2 regions of the Micromonospora sp. WMMD882 genome follow, and region 2 is predicted to be linked to the other one. Evidence: riboswitches for the same ligand, from Rfam matches in the RefSeq annotation. Region 2 holds a riboswitch; the other holds the start of a gene.
What was found. Region 2 has a riboswitch for ZMP and ZTP ahead of O7606_RS05800 (glycine hydroxymethyltransferase). Riboswitches for the same ligand answer to the same signal wherever they lie in the genome.
Positions count from the first base shown of each region.

Region 1 (10,403 bases), 3.0 Mb from region 2:
CGGTACATCGTCGACGTCCGGCCGGTCCCCAGCGTGCCGGTGCGGTGCGTGACCGTGGAGAATGACGAACACCTCTACCTGGCCGGGCGCTCGATGATCCCGACGCACAACAGCACGGCCTCTATGGATTTTGCCCGAAACGCCGCAATTCGGGCAAATCAAGCGGCGGCCATCTTCTCGCTGGAGATGAGCAAGGTCGAGATCGTCATGCGGCTGCTCTCGGCCGAGGCCCGGGTGCCGCTGCACGTGCTGCGCAGCGGGCAGCTCTCCGACGACGACTGGACCAAGCTCGCCCGCTGCATGGGTGAGATCAGCGAGGCGCCGCTTTTCGTCGACGACACGCCGAGCATGAACCTGATGGAGATCCGGGCCAAGGCGCGGCGGCTCAAACAGCGGCACGACCTCAAGATGATCGTGGTCGACTACCTCCAGCTCATGACCTCGCCGAAGCGGACGGAGAGCCGGCAGCAGGAGGTCGCGGACCTGTCCCGGGGCCTCAAGCTGCTCGCCAAGGAGGTCGAGTGCCCGGTCATCGCGGTGAGTCAGCTCAACCGTGGACCCGAGCAACGCACCGACAAGCGCCCCCAGTTGTCCGACTTGCGCGAGTCGGGCTGCCTGACCTCAGAAACAAGGTTGATCCGCGCCGACAACAACTCGGAGGTGACCCTGGGAGAGCTTCTCGCTCACGGCGCGAAGGACATCCCAGTGTGGGCCCTGGACGAGAAGCTGCGGTACACCCCTCGCACGATGACACATGCCTTCCCGAGCGGGAACCGGGAGGTCTTCCGGATGACACTGGCCTCCGGCAAACAGATCGACGCCACCGCCAACCATCCGTTCCTCACCTTCGCCGGGTGGCTACCGCTCGGTGATCTGTCTGTCGGTGCCCGCGTCGCCGTCCCCCGGCACATTCCGCCGCCTCTTGCCGTGCGACCGTGGCCGGAGGCCGAAGTCGTGCTGCTGGCACATCTGCTGGGCGACGGGTCGTTCGTGCGTCGCCAGCCCATTCGTTACGCGACTGTGGACGAGTCGAACCTCGCGGCGGTCACTGAGGCTGCCAAACATTTCGGTATCTCGGCCGTTCGAGACGACTACGCGGCGGCTCGGGTGACCACCCTGCGCCTGCCGGCACCGTACCGACTGGCCAGGGGGCGCCGTAACCCCATCGCCGAATGGCTCGACTCACTGGGGCTTTTCGGTCTGCGATCGCATGAGAAGTTCGTTCCCCAAGCGGTGGCTGGCCTCCCCAAGGACCAGATCACCACGTTTCTGCGTCATCTCTGGGCAACCGACGGTTCGGTGACCGTCAAGAAGTCAGGTCGCGGGGGGAGGATTTATTTCAGCTCGACCAGCCGGCGAATGCTGGAGGATGTGTCGCGGCTGCTGCTGAGGTACGGCATCAGCGCCCGGCTGAAGGCTGTCCCGGTGGCTCGCCACCGGCCTCAGTACACGCTCGACATCTCGGGCCGGGACGACCAACTCCGGTTCCTTCGGGAAATCGGGGTGCACGGCGCGCGGTCGAAAAATTGTGTGGACCTCATCGCCTCGTTGGAGGCATTGGAGAGCAACACCAACGTCGACACGGTGCCGCGTGAGGTGTGGACGCGTGTGCGGGAAATCCTGACCGAGCGGAAGATGAGCCACCGCGAGTTCGCTGCGGCGATCGGCACCCAGTTCTGCGGTAGCGCTCTGTGGAAGCGCTCGCCCAGCCGCTCCAGGCTTGCGAATATCGCTGCCGTCCTGGATGCCGCAGACCTTGACTTGCATGCCACCAATGACATTTTCTGGGATGAAATTGTATCGATCGAGTCGATCGGTCATCGTGATGTCTACGATGCCACGGTCATGGGTACGCACAACTTCATCGCCAACGGAATCGCCACGCACAATTCCATCGAGCAGGATGCGGATGTTGTAATACTTCTGCATCGGGACGACTACTACGACAAGGAGTCACCGCGGGCCGGCGAGGCGGATTTTATTGTCGCCAAGCATCGGAACGGCCCCACCGACACCGTGACCGTCGCCGCCCAACTCCACCTCTCCCGCTTCGTCGACATGGCCATCGTCTGAGGTAGCTGCGCTGACGTTACCCCTCAACGGTCCACCCCGAGCTGGCCCGCAGCCGCCGCGACCGTCTGGGCCAGCAGCACGGCGATGGTCATGGGGCCGACCCCGCCCGGCACCGGGGTGAGCAGACCGGCCTGGTCCCGGGCCGTGGTCGCGTCCACGTCGCCGACCCCGCCCGGGTGGTAGCCGGCGTCGACCACCACCGCGCCGGGCTTGATGTGCGCGCCGGTGATGAGCCCCGGTCGACCGACCGCCGCCACCAGCACGTCCGCCTCCCTGGTGATCGACGCCAGGCCGACGGTCCGGGAGTGGCAGTACGTGACCGTGGCGTCTCGGGCCAGCAGCAGCATGCCGACCGGCCGACCCAGGATCGCGCTGCGCCCCACCACCACGGCGTGCTTTCCGGCCAGGTCCACCTGGTACTCGTCCAGCAGCCGGAGAATGCCGCCGGGCGTGCAGGACACGAAACCGGGCAGCCCGAACGCCGTCGCGGCGAACGAGCGCGTGGTCACCCCGTCCACGTCCTTCTCCGGGGCGATCGCCTCGAACGCGGCCCGTTCGTCGAGGTGCGACCCGACCGGATGTTGGAGCAGGGTGCCGTGCACCGCCGGATCCCGGGACAGGGCGGCGACCGCGCCGACCAGCTCGTCGGTGGTGATCGACGCGGGCAGCGCGACGTGCCGGGAGTCGATGCCGGCCTGCGCGCAGCGGTTGCGCTTCATCCGGACGTACGTCACCGAGGCGGGATCGTCACCGACCAGCACCGTCGCCAGGCAGGGAGCGACGCCGGTACGTCGGCGGAGGTCGGCTGCCCGGGTGGACGCCGCCTCGATCGTGCGGCGGGCGAGGTCACGGCCGTCCATCAGCCGGGCCGGGGAACGTGGGGTCATGGGGGCACTCCGGAAGATCACGGGAGATGCCCAGGCGTACGGCGGCGACGAGTGTCAGACCGCTCCCCGGTGGTGCACCACCCGAACGCCAGTCACGGCCCGTCCACACTGTACCCGCTGGATCAGCCCAGCAGGGGAAACCGGTCGGCGGCCGGGCCCAGCTCGGTGTGGTCGGCGTCGCTGAGCGGGAGCCGTCCGGCGGCCTTGAGCAGGTGCTCGTCCCCGGTCCACCGGGCCGGTCGGACCACGTCGTCGCCGAGCAGGCCGTCCATCGTCGACACGGTCACCGCGCGGGCCAGCGGGCCGGGGCCGGCCGCGTCGGGCAGGTCGACGATCAGGTCGAGGTGGTGCAACACCGCCTCGGTGGTCAAAGTGGCGAGGAAGTCCGCCACCCGCAGCACGTGCCCCTGGGTGGTCACGTACGCCGTCGGGTCGGCGGCGGCAGCCGCGCGTACCGCCGCCGGCGCGGTGTCGGACCAGAGCCGGACGATCCCGCCGGGCCGCTCGAAGGCGGCGGCGGAACGACGGATCCACCAGGCGTGCCGGTCGGCGACGCCGTCGGTGTCTCCGCCCGGGAAGGAGTGCCAGTAGCTGACCTGGTCGACGTCGGCGGGCCCGTCGGCGGGGCTGGCCAGCGTGACCAGGGCGCGCTGAGCGTCGCCGAGCACGTGCAGGAGCAGGTCGGCGACGAGCCAGCCCCGGCAGCGGGTGGGTCGTCGCAGGTCGCCGTCGTCGAGGTCGGCGACGACGGCGGTGATGCCCGCGTACGCCTGGGCGAGGGCCTCGGCCTGCCGGAGCTCGGTCATGCCGTCGAGGGTCGCACGCTGCACGCCCGGCGGGGCGGCGAGCAGCGCCAGGAACACCGGCGGGGCGGCGAGCAGCGCCAGGAACGCCGGGCGTCGGGAGGGGACCGTCCCGCGCGCCCGGGACACGTCCCCTCCCGGCGCGCTGTCAGTCGAAGAGCTCGCCGAGGAAGCCGTGCTGCTTCTTCTTGCGGCGGTAGTGGCCGTGGTAGCCGTAGTGCTGCTGGTGGCCGCCGTACGCCGGAGCGTGGGTGGGCGGGTAGCCGGGCGGCGGCGGGGGCGGCGGCGGGGGAACCGCGCCGTACCCGGGCTGGTGGTGCGGGGCGGCGCCGGGCGGGGGCGGCGGCGGGGGCGCGTAACCGCCGGGCGGGGCGGGAGCGTGCGGCTGGCCGGGGACCTGCGGGGGCCCGGCGTTGTGCTGTTTGTTCCAGTTGGCCTCGGCCTCGAACAGCTTTTCGAGCTCGCCGCGGTCGAGGAAGATGCCACGGCATTCGCCGCACTGGTCGATGACGACGCCGCTGCGCTCGTACTGGCGCATGTCTCCGCGGCACTTGGGACAGATGAGCTGCATCTCTCGACGGTACCCGGTGACTGTTGCACTCAGGAGGCGGCGAGCGCGCCGGTCACCTCGTCGTCGGTGACCTCGTGGAAGTCGTCGTAGTAGCGGCTGACCGCGCCGAAGTCGGGTGGCCGCTGGGCGCAGACCACCTGGTCGGCTTCGGCGGCGAGCATCTCGTACGCCTCCGGGGAGCCGACCGGGACGGCGACCACCACCCGGCGTGCGCCGAGCCGTCGGGTGACCTGGACGGCGGCGCGGGCGGTGGCCCCGGTGGCGAGGCCGTCGTCGACGATGACGGTGGTGCGTCCGGCCAGGTCCAGCGGCGGCCGGCCGGCCCGGTAGAGCCGTTCCCGACGGTCGAGTTCGGCCTGTTCGCGTCGGGTGACCTCGGTGATGTCGGCGGGGTCGAGTCGGTCGGCGACCGGGTCGTTGCGCACCTGGACGCCGCCGGGGCCGAGCGCGCCGAAGGCGACCTCGGGCGCCCAGGGCATGCCGAGTTTGCGGACGACCAGCACGTCGAGGGGGGCGTCGAGGCGTCGGGCGATCACCTCGGCGACCGGCACGCCGCCCCGGACGAGGCCGAGCACCACCACGTCGGTGCGGTCGGTGAGCCCGGTCAGCCGGTCGGCGAGCATCGCGCCGGCCTCGGCGCGGTCACGGTAGGTGGTGGTCATGCCTCAGGTCTACGCCTTCCCGGCCGGTTCCGCCGGGTACTTGCGGTGAAGAGGCGAGCCGGAGGGCGGGCGCCCAGACCAGCAGGGCGAGCGGGTAGAGGAGGTACCCGAAGCGGGTGGCGGGCATCAGGGCGATCGCGGCGAGCAGTCCGTACCCGCAGATCACGGCGCTGGTGGCGGCGGTGCGGGGTGGGCGGCGCAGGAGCCGGACGGTGATGGCGAGCCCGGCGACGACCAGCAGGGCGGCGGCGACGGCGCGGCCGGCGGGCAGGCCGGTGGCGATCAGGTGGCCCGGCAGCGGGGACTGTGCCGGGCTGGTGACGAGGCCCTGGCCGAGCGGGAAACGCAGCACGTTCTCGACCAGGGCGTCCCGGTCGACCAGCAGGGCGGGGAGCAGGGCGGCGGCGGGCAGGCCGAACGCGCCGACCGCGTACCGGCCGGTGGCGTGGCGGGCGCCCGCCCAGAAGAGCAGGACCAGGGCGACCGGCCAGGCGAGGAGCTTGAGCGCCCCGGCCAGGCCGACGGCGAGTCCGGCCCGACCGGGTCGGCCGGTGGCGGCGAGGGCGAGGGCGAGCAGGCAGAGCGCGAGTACGGGGAGGTCGTCGCCGCCGGTGGCGAGGGTGAGCGCGCAGACGGGCAGGACGGTGGCGGCCTGGACGGCGCGGACCAGGGCGGCGTCGAGGGGGCGGCGGTGCTCGCCGGCGGGCGTGGACCCGGCCGCGTCGGCGCGACCGGCAACGGCGTCGGCGTGGGCGGGCGTGGCGTGGGCGGGCGTGGCGTGCGCGGGCGTGGCGTGGGCGGGCGTGGCGCGCAGCACGTGTACGGCGAGGGCCAGGGTGATCGCGGTGGCCAGGGCGAAGGCCAGGCGGGCGTCGGTCCACCAGGTGTCGAGGGCGGCCCGGGGCAGGCCGAACACCGCCATGCCCGGCTGGTACGGGGTGTAGCCGAGCAGTTGTTCGCCCGGCGGGAGGGCGGCGATCGCGTCCGGCCCGAGGTATGGGGTGCCGTCGTGGACGAGCCGGTCGCCGGAGCGCTCGACGACGAGCACCTCTTCCTGGGCCCGGTCGGCGTGCCCGGCGGCACGTTGCACGGCCTGCCAGCCGAGCGGGAGCAGGGCGGTGGTGGCCCAGGTCAGGCCGGTGACCGTCGCGCGGGCGGCGGTGCCGGCGAGCGGGGCGGCCGGGCGGCTGCGGCGGGCGAGGAGCTGCCCGGCGGCGAGCAGGGCGGCGACCAGGTAGCCGACGGCGGCGACCGCGCCCCAGGCCCGGTGGGACGGCAGGGTGGAGGTGACGGCGGTGAGCGCGGCGAACGCGGCGGAGGTGGCGTAGAGGCCGAGGTCCAGGGGCAGGCCGCCGCCTCTGGTGTCGACGGCCCGCCAGACGCGCCGGGCCGGACCGGTGACCCGGGGCCGGGTCGGTGCGGCCGGCTCGGCGGGTGTGGGTGTCGGCGGGTGGTCCGGGTCGTCGGCTGCGGTCACGCCGGAAAGTGTGGCAGACGGTCCGTCCGGTTCCGGTGGTGCTGGCGGCGGCCGGGCGCGAGCCGGATGACCGCGCCGGCGTCGTGCAGGGGTGGGGCGAGGTGGCCGGGGCGACCGCCGGTCCCGCGACGCAGGGTGGCGAGGAACAGGTCGGCGGGCATCGGACGGGCGAAGAGGTGCCCCTGCCCGGCGAGGCAGCCGAGCTCCCAGAGGGCACGGCGTTGCGGCTCGCTCTCCACGCCTTCGGCGACCACGTCGAGGTCGAGGCTGCGGCCGAGGTCGAGGGTGGACCGGATCACGGCGGCGGCCTCGGCCGAGGACTCCATGTCGGTGACGAAGGTCCGGTCGATCTTGATTTCGTGCACCGGGATGCGGGAGAGCAGCGACAGCGAGGAGTAGCCGGTGCCGAAGTCGTCCAGCGCCAGCCGTACGCCCGCGTCGCGCAGGCGGCCGAGCACCCGGTCGACGACGTCGAGTTGGCTGAGGGTGAGGTTTTCGGTGAGCTCCAGCATCAGCCGGTCGGGTGGCAGGTCGTGGGCGCGCAGCCGGGCCAGCACCGAGCCGGGGAAGCGGGCGTCGAGCAGGCTGCGCGGGGAGACGTTCACCGCGACGGGCAGGTCGAAGCCGGCCTCCCGCCAGCTCACCAGGGCGACGAGGGCCTGGTCGAGCACGGTGTCGGCGAACGCCGGGAGCAGGCCGGAGCGTTCCACCGTGCTGAGGAAGCGGCCCGGGTCGACGGTGCCGTTGGTGGGGTGGTGCCAGCGGGTAAGGGCCTCCGCGCTGACCACCTCGCCGGTGCCGAGGTCGACGATGGGTTGGAAGTCGACCGCGAACTCGTGGTCGGCGACGGCCCGGGGCAGGTCGCCGCCGAGGGTGAGCCGGCCGAGGTCGGCGGTGTCCCGGCCGGGGGTGTAGGAGGCGAGCCGCTGGGCGTTGCGTTTGGCCTGGTACATGGCGACGTCGGCGCGGCGCAGCAGTTCGGCCATGCCGCCGTGGGTGGGCGCGGTGGCGATGCCCCCGCTGGCTTCGACGCTGATCCGCATGCCGTCCAGGTCGAACGGCTCGTGCAGGACGGCGAGCAGGGACTCCGCGCGGTGCGCGGCCACGGCGGGGGCGGGCAGCCCGCGGAGCAGGACGGCGAACTCGTCACCGCCGAGCCGGGCGACCAGGTCGTCGGCCTGTACGGCGTCGCGCAGCCGGGCGGCGACCTGCACCAGCACCCGGTCTCCGGCGGCGTGCCCGAGGGTGTCGTTGATCTCCTTGAAGTGGTTGAGGTCGATCAGGGCCAGCGCGGTGACGCCGTCGGCGTGTCGTTGTTCGAGCTGGGCGCTGCCCTGGTCGAGCAGGTGCCGGCGGTTGGCCAGGCCGGTCAGGGCGTCGTGGGTGGCGGCGTACGCGTGGTCGGCGGCGACCCGGGCCAGCTCGGCGTACGCCTGCGCGTTGCGGACCGCGGTGCACAGGGCGGAGGCGAAGGTACGCAGGGTGTACTGCTCGCGTTCGGAGAGGCGGACCGGGCCGCGGAACCGCAGGCGCAGCACGCCGACGTCGGGGCCCCGGTCGTGCCCTTCCAGGGGGATGGGGATGACCGAGCCGTCCACGGTGGGGGGGCCGCCGGCCGGGCCGTCGTAGCTGATCGTGCCGCTGCCGCCGCGTACGCTGCGTCCGCCGTCGCGCAGCTCGATCTCGACCTCGTCGGCGGAGAAGAGCTCGGCGGCCTGGGTGACGGCGGTGGTCAGCACCTTGTCCAGGTCGACCGAGTTGAGCGCGTCGGTGGTGCGGGCCAGCCGCTGCCACGCCTGCTGTTCGGTGCGGGTCTGGATGCGGTGCGAGTACGCCAGGTGCAGGCTCACCACGAGTGGTGGCACGGCGAGCAGCAGGCGGGTGTCGGCCTGGATGATGACGAGGGTGGCCAGGGCCACCACGAACCGGACGGCGAAGCCGGTGAGCCGGAGGTCCAGGTTGCTGCGGAACTGCCGGGAGATGCGGGTGCCGGAGGCGAGCGCGATCACCGGGATGGCGAGGAGATCGTCGAGGAGAGCGGCGGCGAGGTAGGCGAGGGCGACGCCGACGACGAGCCCGGTGACCTCGGCGGGGGGCCACGACCAGCCCATGCTGACCAGGACGAGCCCGGCGGCCCCGGCGACCAGGACGTTCTTGCCGACGTTGAACGCCATCTTGATGGCGGGCAGTTTGACCGAGCCCAGGGCGACGCCGAGGCCGGTGCAGACGACCACCCAGGAAGTGGGGGCGATCGCCACTCCGATGATGATTGCCGTTTCGTTCCAACTGATGGAATGCGTGGTCGAGCGGATGCGTACCCGTGCCTTCGTGGACGTGCTGACGAAAGTCGTGAACGTGAGCATCACCAGCATTGCGACATCGTTGAGGGAGGTCGGCAGGCGGGTCGCGACCGCGATGGCGACCGCGGTCGTCTCGACCATGACGGCCAACACGACGACGAGACCGACAAGCAGTCGAAGCTGCCGATCGGTCTCATTGACGCGTCGCCTGAGAAGGGTCACAGTGCTTCCCCGGGGTTCGCTGGCTCGTGCAGCGTACCGCAGGGATTCTTCGCTTCCGCGGTCTAATTCACTCCCACTCGCTGCCACGCATGGCTCCGGCCCCTTCTTCCACCGGCACCGTCTCCGGCGCCCGCTCCGCTCGGTCTACCAGCAGCCTAGGGGACGGAATGGCAGGTTCGGTACGATAAATGTCGCTATATGCAACATTAGTTAAGAGTATGGCCTATTGTAACTATCCGTCCAACCGTCCGATGCGGAGCGGGGCGATCTGCTTTCGCTCCGCATTCGCCGTGTCGCCCGGCGCTGCCGAATGGTCTCCGCGCATCCGGCCGACGGCCCGTCGGCGTGGCGTGTCCGGCGTGGACCGGAGCGTGCTCATTCCGTTCCCCTCCGATCCCGCTCCGCGCCGATCCTCACCGAATTGGTAGACGTACGGACAGTGGCGCGGGAGTTCCCCCTCGCCCCGCCCGGGCGTCTCGTGGTCACCGGTCCGGAATACCTGTCGGGCATCTTAGGGAATCGCAACCGGGCGGGTGGGGCAATCGGCCGCCCGGACACCGGCCGTCGGCCCAGCGGGCGGCGGAGCCCCGCCCGGCGATAGGCTCGCCGGGTGACCGAACCCGCGCAGTTGACGCACCTCGACCAGGCGGGCGCGGCCCACATGGTCGACGTCTCGGCCAAGCCGGTCTCCGGTCGGCGGGCCGTGGCGGCCGGCCGGCTACGGACCACCCCCGAGGTGATCGGGCTGCTCCGCCGGGACGGGCTCCCCAAGGGCGACGCGCTCGCCGTCGGGCGGCTCGCCGGCATCATGGGCGCGAAGCGCACCCCCGAGCTGGTGCCGCTCTGCCACCCCATCGCGCTGCACAGCGTCACCGTCGACTTCGCGTTCACCGCCGACACGGTGGAGATCACCGCGACCACGAGGACCGCCGACCGGACCGGCGTCGAGATGGAGGCGCTCACCGCGGTCGCCACCGCCGGGCTCGCCCTGGTCGACATGGTCAAGGCCGTCGACCCGGCGGCGTCGATCGACGCGGTACGCGTACTCCGCAAGGAGGGCGGCCGTACCGGCGACTGGCAGCGGCCGGCGGACCGGCCGTGATCCGGGCCCGGGTGATCGTGGCGTCCAACCGGGCCGCGGCCGGGGTCTACGCCGACACCAGCGGTCCCCTGCTCGTCGCCGGCCTGCGGGAACTGGGCTGCACGGTCGACGAACCGGTGGTGGTCGCCGACGGCGAGCCGGTCGGTCGGGCGCTGCGGGAGGCCGTCGCCGACCGCGTCGACGTGGTGCTGACCAGCGGCGGCACCGGCGTGACCCCCACCGACCGGACCCCGGACGTCACCCGGGCCGTGCTCGACTACGAGATCCCCGGCATCGCCGAGGCGATCCGCGCGCACAGCCGGGCCA
Region 1 covers NZ_CP114903.1:4,542,063-4,552,465, forward strand. The annotation lists gene O7606_RS19245 (replicative DNA helicase) at 1-2,073, shown strand, start outside; gene O7606_RS19250 (bifunctional 5,10-methylenetetrahydrofolate dehydrogenase/5,10-methenyltetrahydrofolate cyclohydrolase) at 2,097-2,960, opposite strand; ZMP/ZTP riboswitch at 2,982-3,066, opposite strand; gene O7606_RS19255 (maleylpyruvate isomerase N-terminal domain-containing protein) at 3,083-3,892, opposite strand; gene O7606_RS19260 (zf-TFIIB domain-containing protein) at 3,912-4,334, opposite strand; gene O7606_RS19265 (phosphoribosyltransferase family protein) at 4,364-4,996, opposite strand; gene O7606_RS19270 (glycosyltransferase 87 family protein) at 4,977-6,344, opposite strand; gene O7606_RS19275 (bifunctional diguanylate cyclase/phosphodiesterase) at 6,470-8,914, opposite strand; gene moaC (cyclic pyranopterin monophosphate synthase MoaC) at 9,606-10,097, shown strand; gene O7606_RS19285 (MogA/MoaB family molybdenum cofactor biosynthesis protein) at 10,094-10,403, shown strand, end outside.
Region 1: linked by a shared signal. The riboswitch ahead of O7606_RS19250 (bifunctional 5,10-methylenetetrahydrofolate dehydrogenase/5,10-methenyltetrahydrofolate cyclohydrolase) and the one ahead of O7606_RS05800 (glycine hydroxymethyltransferase) in region 2 are both predicted to bind ZMP and ZTP.

Region 2 (10,403 bases):
TCGTCTCCGGCGGCAGCGGCGCGGAGACCACCCTCGCGGCGAACCGGGCCGCCCTGGACGAGGTGACGGTGCTGCCCCGGGTGCTGCGCGGGGTGGGCGCGCCGAGGCTGGACACGGCGCTGGTGGGCCGGCCGTCGGCGTTGCCGGTGGCGGTCGCGCCGATGGCGTACCAGAAACTGCTGCACCCGGACGGCGAGCTGGCCCTGGCCGGGGCGGCCCGCGCCGCGGGCGTGCCGTACGTGGCGAGCACCCTGGGCAGCTGTCCGATCGAGGAGGTGGCCGGGACCGGCGCTGAGGTCTGGTTCCAGCTTTACTGGCTGCGGGACCGGGCCCTGGTCGTCGACCTGCTGGCCCGCGCCGAGGAGGCCGGTTGCGCGGCGCTGATGGTCACCGTGGACGTGCCGGTGCTCGGTCGGCGGCTGCGGGACGTGCGCAACGCGTTCTCGTTGCCCGCCGACGTGGTCGCCGCGAACCTGCCGGGTGGCCGCGACGACCTGGCCCACCGGGGGACACCGGGGGTGTCGGCGGTGGCCGCGCACACCGGGGCGGTCTTCGCCCCGGCGCTGACCTGGCCGGACCTGGAGTGGCTGCGCGCGGAGACCCGGCTGCCGTTGCTGGTCAAGGGCATCCTCGACCCCCGGGACGCCACCCTCGCGGCGTCCGTCGGCGCGGACGCGGTGGTCGTCTCCAACCACGGCGGCCGGCAGCTCGACGGCGCTCCGGCCAGCGTGACCATGCTCCCCGAGGTGGTCGCGGCGGTGGCCGACCGCTGCGAGGTGCTGCTGGACAGCGGGGTCCGCGGCGGGGTCGACGTGCTGCGTGCCCTGGCGCTGGGGGCGACCGGGGCGCTGGTCGGGCGTCCGCTGCTGTGGGCGCTGGCGGTGGCCGGGCGGGCCGGGGCCGAGCAGGCGCTGGCGCTGCTCGCCACGGAGCTGCGTGACGCGTTGACGTTGGCCGGCTGCGCCGACCCGACCGAGGCCCGGCAGCTCCGGGCCCGCGTCGGGGGGCCCGGGTGAGCGACCCGGTGGACCTCGACGTGAGTGACCTGCATCCGGCCGTCGACGACCCCGCGCTGCGGTCGATGAACTTCCTCAACGAGATCGCCCAGCACTACCCGGACGCGATCAGCCTGGCCGCCGGCCGGCCGTGCGAGGAGTTCTTCGACGACGACGCGCCGGGCCGCTGGCTGGACCGGTTCCGCCGGCACCTGGCCGAGGACCTCGGTCAGGACGCCACGCAGGCGCGGCGCACCCTGTTCCAGTACGGCCGGACCAAGGGCATCCTGCACGAGCTGGTGGCCCGCAACCTGGCCCTGGACGAGCAGATCAGCGTCGACCCGGATGCGGTGGTGGTGACGGTCGGCTGCCAGGAGGCGATGTTCCTGGTGCTCCGGGCGCTGCGGGCCGGCCCCCGGGACGTGCTGCTCGCCGTCTCGCCCACGTACGTCGGGCTGACCGGCGCGGCGCGGCTGCTGGACTTCCCGGTGCGTCCGGTGGCCGGCGGTCCGGCCGGCCTGGACCTGGCCGACCTGCGCGCGCAGCTCGACCGGGCGCGGGCCGCCGGGGAGCGGCCCCGGGCGTGCTACGTGATGCCGGACTTCGCGAACCCGTCCGGGGTCAGCCTCTCGCTCGCCGACCGCCGTCGGCTGTTGGACCTGGCCGACGCGGAGGACCTGCTGCTCGTCGAGGACAACCCGTACGGGCTGTTCCCCGCCGACGACGCCGGGCGGCGGCTGCCCACGCTGAAGGCGTTGGACACCCGGCGGCGGGTGGTCTACCTGGGCTCGTTCGCCAAGACGGTGCTGCCCGGCGCGCGGGTCGGGTACGTGCTGGCCGACCAGCGGGTCCGGGGCTCGGACGGCGCGGTCGGGTTCCTCGCCGACGAGCTGGCCAAGATCAAGAGCATGGTCACGGTCAACACCTCGCCGATCGCCCAGGCGGTGATCGGCGGGCGGCTGCTGGAGCACGGGTGCAGCCTGGTCGGGGCGAACGTACGGGAACGGGCGGTCTACGCGGGAAACCTGCGCCGGCTGGTCGCCGGTCTGGCCGCGCGTTTCCCGCCGCCGTCGCCGGTGGGCTGGAACGTGCCGCGCGGCGGTTTCTTCGTGGTGGTGACCGTCCCGTTCCCGGTCGACGACGCGCTGCTGACCAGGTCGGCCCGCGAGTTCGGGGTGCTCTGGACGCCGATGGCGCACTTCTACGACGACACCGCGGCGGCGCCCGCGCTACGGCTGTCGGTGAGCGCGGTCACCCCCGGGCAGATCGACGAGGGCCTGGACCGGCTGGCCGCGCTGCTCACCGACGAGCTGCGTCGGCGGGCGGCCCCGGCGGCGTGAGGGCGGCGCTCCGGCGTCACGGGCGCGACACGGGCCGGCCAGGACGGCACGCTCCGCTGTGGACGACGATAATGTCCGCATGGTCGCCTGGGAGTACGCACTGCTGGTCCGCCGCTACCAAGGGCAGGGACGCAGCTTCGAGGTCACGTTCATCTGGTACGGACCGGACGGCTCGCGCCGGGACGTCACCCCCTACGGCGACACCGCCGTCGCCCACCTGAACCGGGTCGGCCGGGAGGGTTGGGAGCTGGTCACCGCCGCCGAGGACGTCAACAACGTCCAGGGCAGCACCGAGGTACACCGGTACCACCTCAAGCGGCCGATCACCATCTGAGTCGCCCGGGGCGCGGTCGGCGGGCGTCCACCCGCCGACCCGCCCCGGCGACGACAGCTCAGCCGAGGTCGACGGTGGGGTAGAGCGGGAAGCCGGCGAGCAGGTCGCTGGCCTGCTTGGCGACCCGATCGGCCAGCGCCGGGTCGAGGACGTACTTCGCCTTGGAGGCGGTGCCGTCGGCGTTGGACCCCGGCCGGGTCTGGCTCAGCACGGTGTGGATCAGCTCGGCGGTCTCGTCCATCTGGGTGACGCCCAGCCCCCGGGTGGTCAGGGCCGGCGTGCCGATCCGGATGCCGGAGGTGTACCACGCGCCGTTCGGGTCCTGGGGCACCGCGTTGCGGTTGGTGACGATGCCCGAGTCCAGCAGGGCCTGCTCGGCCTGGCGGCCGGTCAGGCCGTAGCCGGTGACGTCGATGAGCACCAGGTGGTTGTCGGTGCCGCCGGTGACCAGGGTCGCGCCCCGGCGCAGCAGCCCCTCGGCGAGCGCCTGGGCGTTGGCGACGATCCGGGACGCGTAGTCGGCGAAGTCGGGCCGGCGGGCCTCGGCCAACGCCACCGCCTTGGCCGCCATCACGTGCGGCAGCGGGCCGCCGAGCACCATCGGGCAGCCCCGGTCCACCTGCTCGGCCAGCTCCGGCCCGCAGAGCACCAGGCCGCCGCGCGGGCCGCGCAGCGACTTGTGGGTGGTGGTGGTGACGATGTGCGCGTGCGGCACCGGGTCGAAGTCGCCGGTGAACACCCTGCCGGCGACCAGGCCGGCGAAGTGCGCCATGTCCACCATGAAGGTGGCCCCGACCGAGTCGGCGATCTCCCGCATGATCCGGAAGTTGACCTTCCGGGGGTACGCGGAGTAGCCGGCGACCAGGATCAGCGGCCGGAACTCGCGGGCCGCCTCGGCGACCTTGTCGTAGTCGACCAGGCCGGTGGCCGGGTCGGTGCCGTAGCTGCGCTGGTCGAACATCTTGCCGGAGATGTTCGGCCGGAAGCCGTGGGTGAGGTGCCCGCCGGCGTCCAGCGACATGCCGAGCATCCGCTGGTCGCCCAGCTCGCGGCGGAGGGTGAACCAGTCCGCCTCGGTCAGGTCGTTGACGTGCCGGGCCTGCGCCCTCTTCAGCGCCGGGGCCTCCACCCGGTCGGCCAGGATCGCCCAGAAGGCGACCAGGTTCGCGTCGATGCCCGAGTGCGGCTGCGCGTACGCGTGCGCGGCCCCGAACAGCTCCCGGGCGTGCTCGGCGGCGAGCGCCTCGACGGTGTCGACGTTCTGGCAGCCGGCGTAGAAGCGCCGACCCACGGTGCCCTCGGCGTACTTGTCGCTGAACCAGTTGCCCATCGCCAGCAGGGTGGCCGGGGAGGCGTAGTTCTCGCTGGCGATCAGCTTGAGGGACTCCCGCTGGTCGGCCAGCTCGGCGCCGATGGCGTCGGCCACCCGGGGCTCCACGGCGCGGATCACCTCCAGCGCGCTGCGGAAGGCGGTGGACTCGGCGCTCGACGACGGCATGCGACCTCCATCAGATGTGCGGAAGGCCCAGGCGCTCGGCGTGCGTCATCGTGACGGGACCGCTTCCCGATGGTGCTCCATCCCCACGCGCCAGTCACGGCCCGGCTCCGATCCTACCGGGTCCTTCCGGCGGCCTCCGGCCTGCCCGCCCGGACCTGCCCGCGGGCGGGTGGCGGGGCGGACGGTTGGACCGGCGCGTACCGGGCACAGCAGGGGAGGGCCCGGCAGCGACGCCGGAGCCCGTGGACGGAGAGGGGCGACCATGAGCACACCCACCACCGACCGGCCGTTGGCCGTGGTGACCGGCGCGTCCAGCGGAATCGGGTACGAGCTGGCCGGCCAGTTCGTCGCACACGGGTACGACGTGGTGGCCGCCGCCGAGGACGACGGCATCCGGACGGCCGCGGACTCCCTGCACCGCGACGGCGGTCCGCAGGTGCGCCCGGTCCAGGTCGACCTGACCACCCCGGACGGGGTCGAGGAGCTCTGCGCCGCGGTGGCCGACACCGGCCGTGCGGTCGACGCGTTGGCGCTCAACGCCGGCCGGGGCGCCGGCGGGGAGTTCGTCGGCGGCACCGACCTGCGGGACGAGTTGGCCGTGGTCGACCTCAACGTGCGCTCGACGGTGCACCTGGCCAAGCGACTGCTGCCGGGGATGGTGGAACGTGGCGCCGGGCGGGTGCTGTTCACCTCCTCGATCGCCGCGACCATGCCCGGCCCGTTCCAGGCGGTCTACAACGCCTCGAAGTCGTTCACCCAGTCGTTCGCCGAGGCGCTGCGCAACGAGCTGAAGGACACCGGCGTCACGGTGACCGCGCTGATGCCGGGCCCGACCGACACCGAGTTCTTCGACCGTGCGGAGATGAACGACACGAAGGTGGGCGCGGGGAAGAAGGACGACCCGCGTACGGTCGCCGAGCAGGGTTTCGCGGCGATGATGAAGGGCGAGCAGGCCGAGGCCGCCGGTTCCCTGAAGAACAAGGCGCAGGTGGCCGCGAGCCGGCTGATCCCGGACCGGCTCAAGGCCGAGCAGCACCGCCGGATGGCCGAGCCGGGCTCCGCGGAGTGAACCGGTCGCCGCCGGCCGGCGTGACCGGCCGGCGGCGACACGGGGGAGCCGGGGCGGGCCCCGATCCGTAAGATCGGTGCCATGGTGGGGGAGGCCGGCAGCGGCGGCAGACTGCTCGCGATCAGCGACCTGCACGTCGGCTACGCCGAGAACCGTAAGGTCGTCGACGGGCTGCGCCCGGAGTCGCCGGAGGATTGGCTGCTCGTCGCCGGGGACGTCGGCGAGACGGTGGCGCACATCGAGCGCACCCTGGGGACGCTGGCGCAGCGGTTCGCCCGGGTGGTGTGGGTGCCCGGCAACCACGAGTTGTGGACGCCGCCGACCGACGAGGTGACGCTGCGCGGCGAGGAGCGCTACCGGCACGTGGTGGACGTGTGCCGCCGGCTGGGCGTGGTGACCCCGGAGGACCCGTACGAGGTGTGGCGTGGGCCGGGCGGGCCGGTCCGGGTCGTGCCGCTGTTCCTCGGTTACGACTACACCTTCCTGCCCGACGGCATGGACCAGGCGGCGGCGCTGGCCGAGGCGTACCGGCAGGGGATCGTCTGCACCGACGAGCACATGCTGCACCCGGATCCGCATCCCAGCCGCGAGGCGTGGTGCGCGACCCGGCTGACGCAGACCCGGGCCCGCCTGGACGCCCTCGACGACACCCCGACCGTCCTGGTCAACCACTATCCGCTGGTCCGCGAGCCGACCCGGATCCTGCGTTACCCGATCTTCGCCCAGTGGTGCGGGACGACCGCCACCGCCGACTGGCACCTGCGTTACCGGGCCGTGGTGATGGTCTACGGCCATCTGCACGTGCCCCGCACCACGTTCCACGACGGGGTGCGGTTCGAGGAGGTGTCGGTGGGTTACCCGCGGGAGTGGACGCGCCGGACGTACCCGCCGCGGCTGCGGCAGATCCTGCCGACGCCCGAGGGGGACCTACCGGAGTGGCCGTCGACGCAGCCACCCCGGTAGGCCGGGCTCAGGCGGTCATCGCGTCGAGCGCCTTCTTCAGCGCCTTCGGCGCGGTCGGGGTGCGCGGGGCGTCCGGGCGCAGGGCGATCATCTTCTCACCGATCTCCTGCAACTGGTTGCGGCCGAGCGCCTCCCGGACCTTCGGGAACCACTCCTGCTCCTCCTCCTCGACGTGGTGCGTGACGTTCTCGATCAGCACGGTGACCTTGGCGACGAAGCGTTCGTCGGAGGCGTCCATGGTGGCCAGCTCGGCGCAGAGGACGTCAGCGACGTGGTGTTCCTCGTACGACTCCAGGATGTCGTCCTCCAGGTCCGGCAGGAGCTTGCGGACCTCCGGGTACATCACCTCGTTCTCCAGGTAGGTGTGCACGGTGAGGGCCTCCAGGATCTGGTTCACGAGCTGCTGCCGCCGGCCGGGCGGACCGTCCTGCGCGCCCTGGAACTCCCGGAACAGGCGGCGCATCTCCTTGTGGTCCTCTTTGAGCAGCACGATGGCATCGGTGGACACCGGCGACCTCCTTGGTTGAGCTGGTGCCCGCCCTGCTACCCGGGTCCCTGACCGGGCAAACCGGTATCACCCGGACAGGTGACGGTCGCGCCGGGTGACCGCGGCGGGCCGTCAGACGGTGGCGAGGGTCTGCGGGATCTCGTCGAGCAGCTCCCGCGCCAGGAAACCGATCCGGCCGTACCGGGGCACCAGCCGCTGACCGCTGACCGCGTGGGTGAACGCCGCCCAGCAGGCCGCCTGGGTCGGCTCGGCGCCCCGGGAGAGCAGCCCGGCCAGCAGCCCGGCCCGCACGTCGCCGCTGCCGGAGGTGCCCAGCCCGGCGTCCCCGCTCTCCTCCCGCCAGCGTCGGCCGTCCGGGGCGGCGATGTGCCCGTAGAGCGAGACCACCGCGTGGTACCGCTCGGCCAGCTCGCCGGCCTCCGCGTCCAGGTCGTCGCCGGGCTCCCGGCCGAGCAGGTGCCGGGCCTCGGTGAGGTTCGGCGTCAGCACCGCCGGCCGTCCCGCGTCGACCAGCAGGCCCGGCTCGTGGCTGAGCGCGCCCAGCGCGTACGCGTCGAGCACCAGCGACGTCCGTGTGCCCGCCGCGTCGAGCACCTGGCGCAGCAGGGTCGTGGTCTCGTCGATGTCGTGCAGGCCGGGGCCGATGGCGACCACGTCGGCCGTGGCGACCAGCTCGTCCAGTCGTGCCGAGTGTCGCCCGGCCACCGCGCCGTCGACGGTCTCCGGCAGCCCCACCACCAGCGCTTCGGGCACCTGGATGCTCAACGCGGCGGCCGTCGACTCGGCGGTGGCCAGTTGCAGCACCCCGGCCCCGGCCCGCAGCGCCGCCACCCCGGCCAGCAGCACCGCGCCCGGCGTCACCCGGGACCCGCCCACCACCAGCACCGTGCCCCGGCTCTCCTTGCCGCCCGACGGCACGGGCAGCGGCCAGTCCCGCAGCAGCCCAGGCGTGATCACCTTCGGCTCAGACCGGTTCGGCATGGACCTCGTCCTCCGTGGTCGGTCGGGCGCCCTGCTGCCGCAGGTGGCCGATGTCGTTGAACACCACCGGCGTCAGCCGGCCGGCGGCGTCGGCCCGCCAGCCGGTGACCGAGCAGTTGGCGATGGCGTGCCGACGGGTCAACGCCATCAGCTCCGCTTCGGTGAGCCCCTCCACCAGGTACCGGAGCAGGAACACCAGCGCGTCGTGGCCGACCAGCAGCACCCGCCGGCCGGCGTGGTCGCGGCGCAGGTCACCCAGGAGCGCGCGGAGCCGCAGCACGACGTCAGTCCAGGACTCGCCGCCCGGGGGGCGGTAGTAGAACTTGCCCAGCCGGTCCCGGCGAAGCGCCTCCTCCGGGTGCCGCCGACGCGCCCCGTGGCTGGTCAGCCCGTCGAGGACGCCCAGCTCGCGGTCCCGCAGCCGCTCGTCGCGGCTGGCCGGGACGGCGGCGTCGGCCAGGATCAGCTCGGCGGTCCGCACCGTCCGCAGGTACGGCGACACGACCGCGACGTCCGGGCGGTCCGCCTCGGGCAGCCCGGCCAACCACCGTCCGGTGGCCCGGGCCTGCTCCTCGCCGGTGGCCGACAGCGGCACGTCCGCGTCCCGGTGGGTCAGCTCGATCGACTCCGCGCCGGACGCCTCGGCCGCGGTCGCCGCCACGTTGGCCGTGCTCTCGCCGTGTCGCACGATCCACAACGCCGCCAGTTCCGCCATGCGCCCACCCGTACCCGGCGACCCGGCGCGGATAACCCTTCCGGCGACGGCGGCGCGTAGTCGGACCTCGGGCGGGTAAGCGCGCGGAGGAACCGACGAGGGGAGGCCCGCCGTGGCGACCATGGTCAGGGAACCGGTGAGCCCGGTCAAGGACAAGGACTACGACCTGATCCACACGCTTCAGCTCTCGCTGGAGCACATCTGGCGGATGGAGACGTACATCGCCGACGCCGAGGATCGGGGCGACCAGGAGCTCGCCACCTGGTTCCGGAAGATCCAGGAGAACAATCGCAAGGCCGGCGAACAGGGCAGGAAGCTGCTCAAGGAGCGGTTGCAGCGCGAGAGCCGGTGACCGCCCGGCCGGTGGCGGGCCGGAGCGTCCGCCACCGGCCGACGGCCGGGCCCGGCCTCTGCGTGGTCAGGCCCACGGCTGCCGGGCGCCGTCGAACTCCTCGAAGACCAGCCAGGTGCGGGTGGACAGCACCCCCGCGATGCTCTGCACCTGGCCGAGCACCACGTCCCGCAGCGCCGCGTTGTCCGGCGCGCGGACCAGGGCGAGCACGTCGTGGTCGCCGCCGAGCAGCGCCGCGTGTTCGATGTAGCGCACCCGGGCCAGTTGCGCCGACACCTCCCGCCAGGTGTTCTGTTCGATCGTCAACGCCACGTACGCCGAGGTGCCCAGCCCGGCCTGCGCCGGGGCGACCTGGGCGCGGAAACCGGTGATCACGCCGTCGCGCAGCAGCCGCTCCACCCGGGCGTACGCGTTGGTGCGTGACACGTGCACCCGCTCGGCCAGGGTTCGCATCGACATCCGGCCGTCCCGTACCAGCTCAGCGACGATCTGGCGGTCCACCTCGTCGAGTGGGCGTGCCGTTCGTCCCGCCTCGGCGGGCAAGTCGGCTGCCGGTCGGTCCTCTTGGCTCACCCCACCGCCTCCTGGCTGCCGTTCGTCCCGCATTTTTGGTTGATCTTGAGTCAACCATCCGCACGGTCGAGCATAGGGCCACCACTCGTCCCAGGAGGTTCCGCCGTGACGACCACACCTCAGGCGGTCCGCCGGGCGCCGTCTCCCACCCGTCGGACGGCCACCCCGTCCGACCCGGCGCGCGAACTGCTGCCCAGCGCGGAGCCGGTCCGCATGCTCGACCCGACCGGCACGCCGCTGCCCACCGACCTGCCCGAGCCGCCCGTCGAGACGCTACGCGAGATGCACCGCCGGATGGTCGTCGGCCGCCGGTTCGACGCCCAGGCCACCGCCCTCACCAAACAGGGCAAACTGGCCGTCTATCCCTCCGCGCGCGGGCAGGAGGCCTGCCAGATCGGCGCGATCCTGGCCCTGCGCGACACCGACTGGCTGTTCCCCACCTACCGCGAGTCGATGGCGCTGGTCTGCCGGGGCATCGACCCCGTCGAGGTGCTCACCCTGCTGCGCGGCGACTGGCACTGCGGCTACGACCCGGTCGTGCGGCACACCGCGCCGCAGTGCACCCCGCTGGCCACCCAGTGCGTGCACGCCGCCGGGCTCGCCCACGGCGAGGCGTACCAGGGCCGCGACACCGTCGCGTTGGCCTTCGTCGGCGACGGCGCGACCAGCGAGGGCGACTTCCACGAGGGCGTCAACTTCGCCGCCGTGTTCAAGGCCCCCGTCGTCTTCTTCGTGCAGAACAACCGCTACGCGATCAGCGTCCCGCTGTCCCGGCAGACCGCCGCCCCGTCGCTGGCGTACAAGGGCGTCGGGTACGGCGTGCCGGCCGAGCAGGTCGACGGCAACGACCCGGTCGCGGTGCTGGCCGTGCTCACCCGCGCGGTCGCGCACGCCCGCGCCGGCCTCGGCCCGTACCTGGTGGAGGCGCACACCTACCGGATGGAGGCGCACACCAACGCCGACGACGCCACCCGCTACCGGGACCGCGCCGAGGTCGAGGCGTGGCGCGACCGCGACCCGGTGGCCCGGCTGGAGACCTACCTGCGGGCCCGGGGCGTGCTCGACGACGCCGCCG
Region 2 covers NZ_CP114903.1:1,515,419-1,525,821, reverse strand. The annotation lists gene O7606_RS05815 (alpha-hydroxy acid oxidase) at 1-1,016, shown strand, start outside; gene O7606_RS05810 (PLP-dependent aminotransferase family protein) at 1,013-2,335, shown strand; gene O7606_RS05805 (hypothetical protein) at 2,415-2,669, shown strand; gene O7606_RS05800 (glycine hydroxymethyltransferase) at 2,728-4,167, opposite strand; ZMP/ZTP riboswitch at 4,186-4,275, opposite strand; gene O7606_RS05795 (SDR family NAD(P)-dependent oxidoreductase) at 4,430-5,236, shown strand; gene O7606_RS05790 (metallophosphoesterase) at 5,318-6,199, shown strand; gene O7606_RS05785 (hemerythrin domain-containing protein) at 6,207-6,707, opposite strand; gene O7606_RS05780 (NAD(P)H-hydrate dehydratase) at 6,819-7,688, opposite strand; gene O7606_RS05775 (histidine phosphatase family protein) at 7,672-8,403, opposite strand; gene O7606_RS05770 (hypothetical protein) at 8,525-8,755, shown strand; gene O7606_RS05765 (Lrp/AsnC family transcriptional regulator) at 8,822-9,256, opposite strand; gene pdhA (pyruvate dehydrogenase (acetyl-transferring) E1 component subunit alpha) at 9,434-10,403, shown strand, end outside.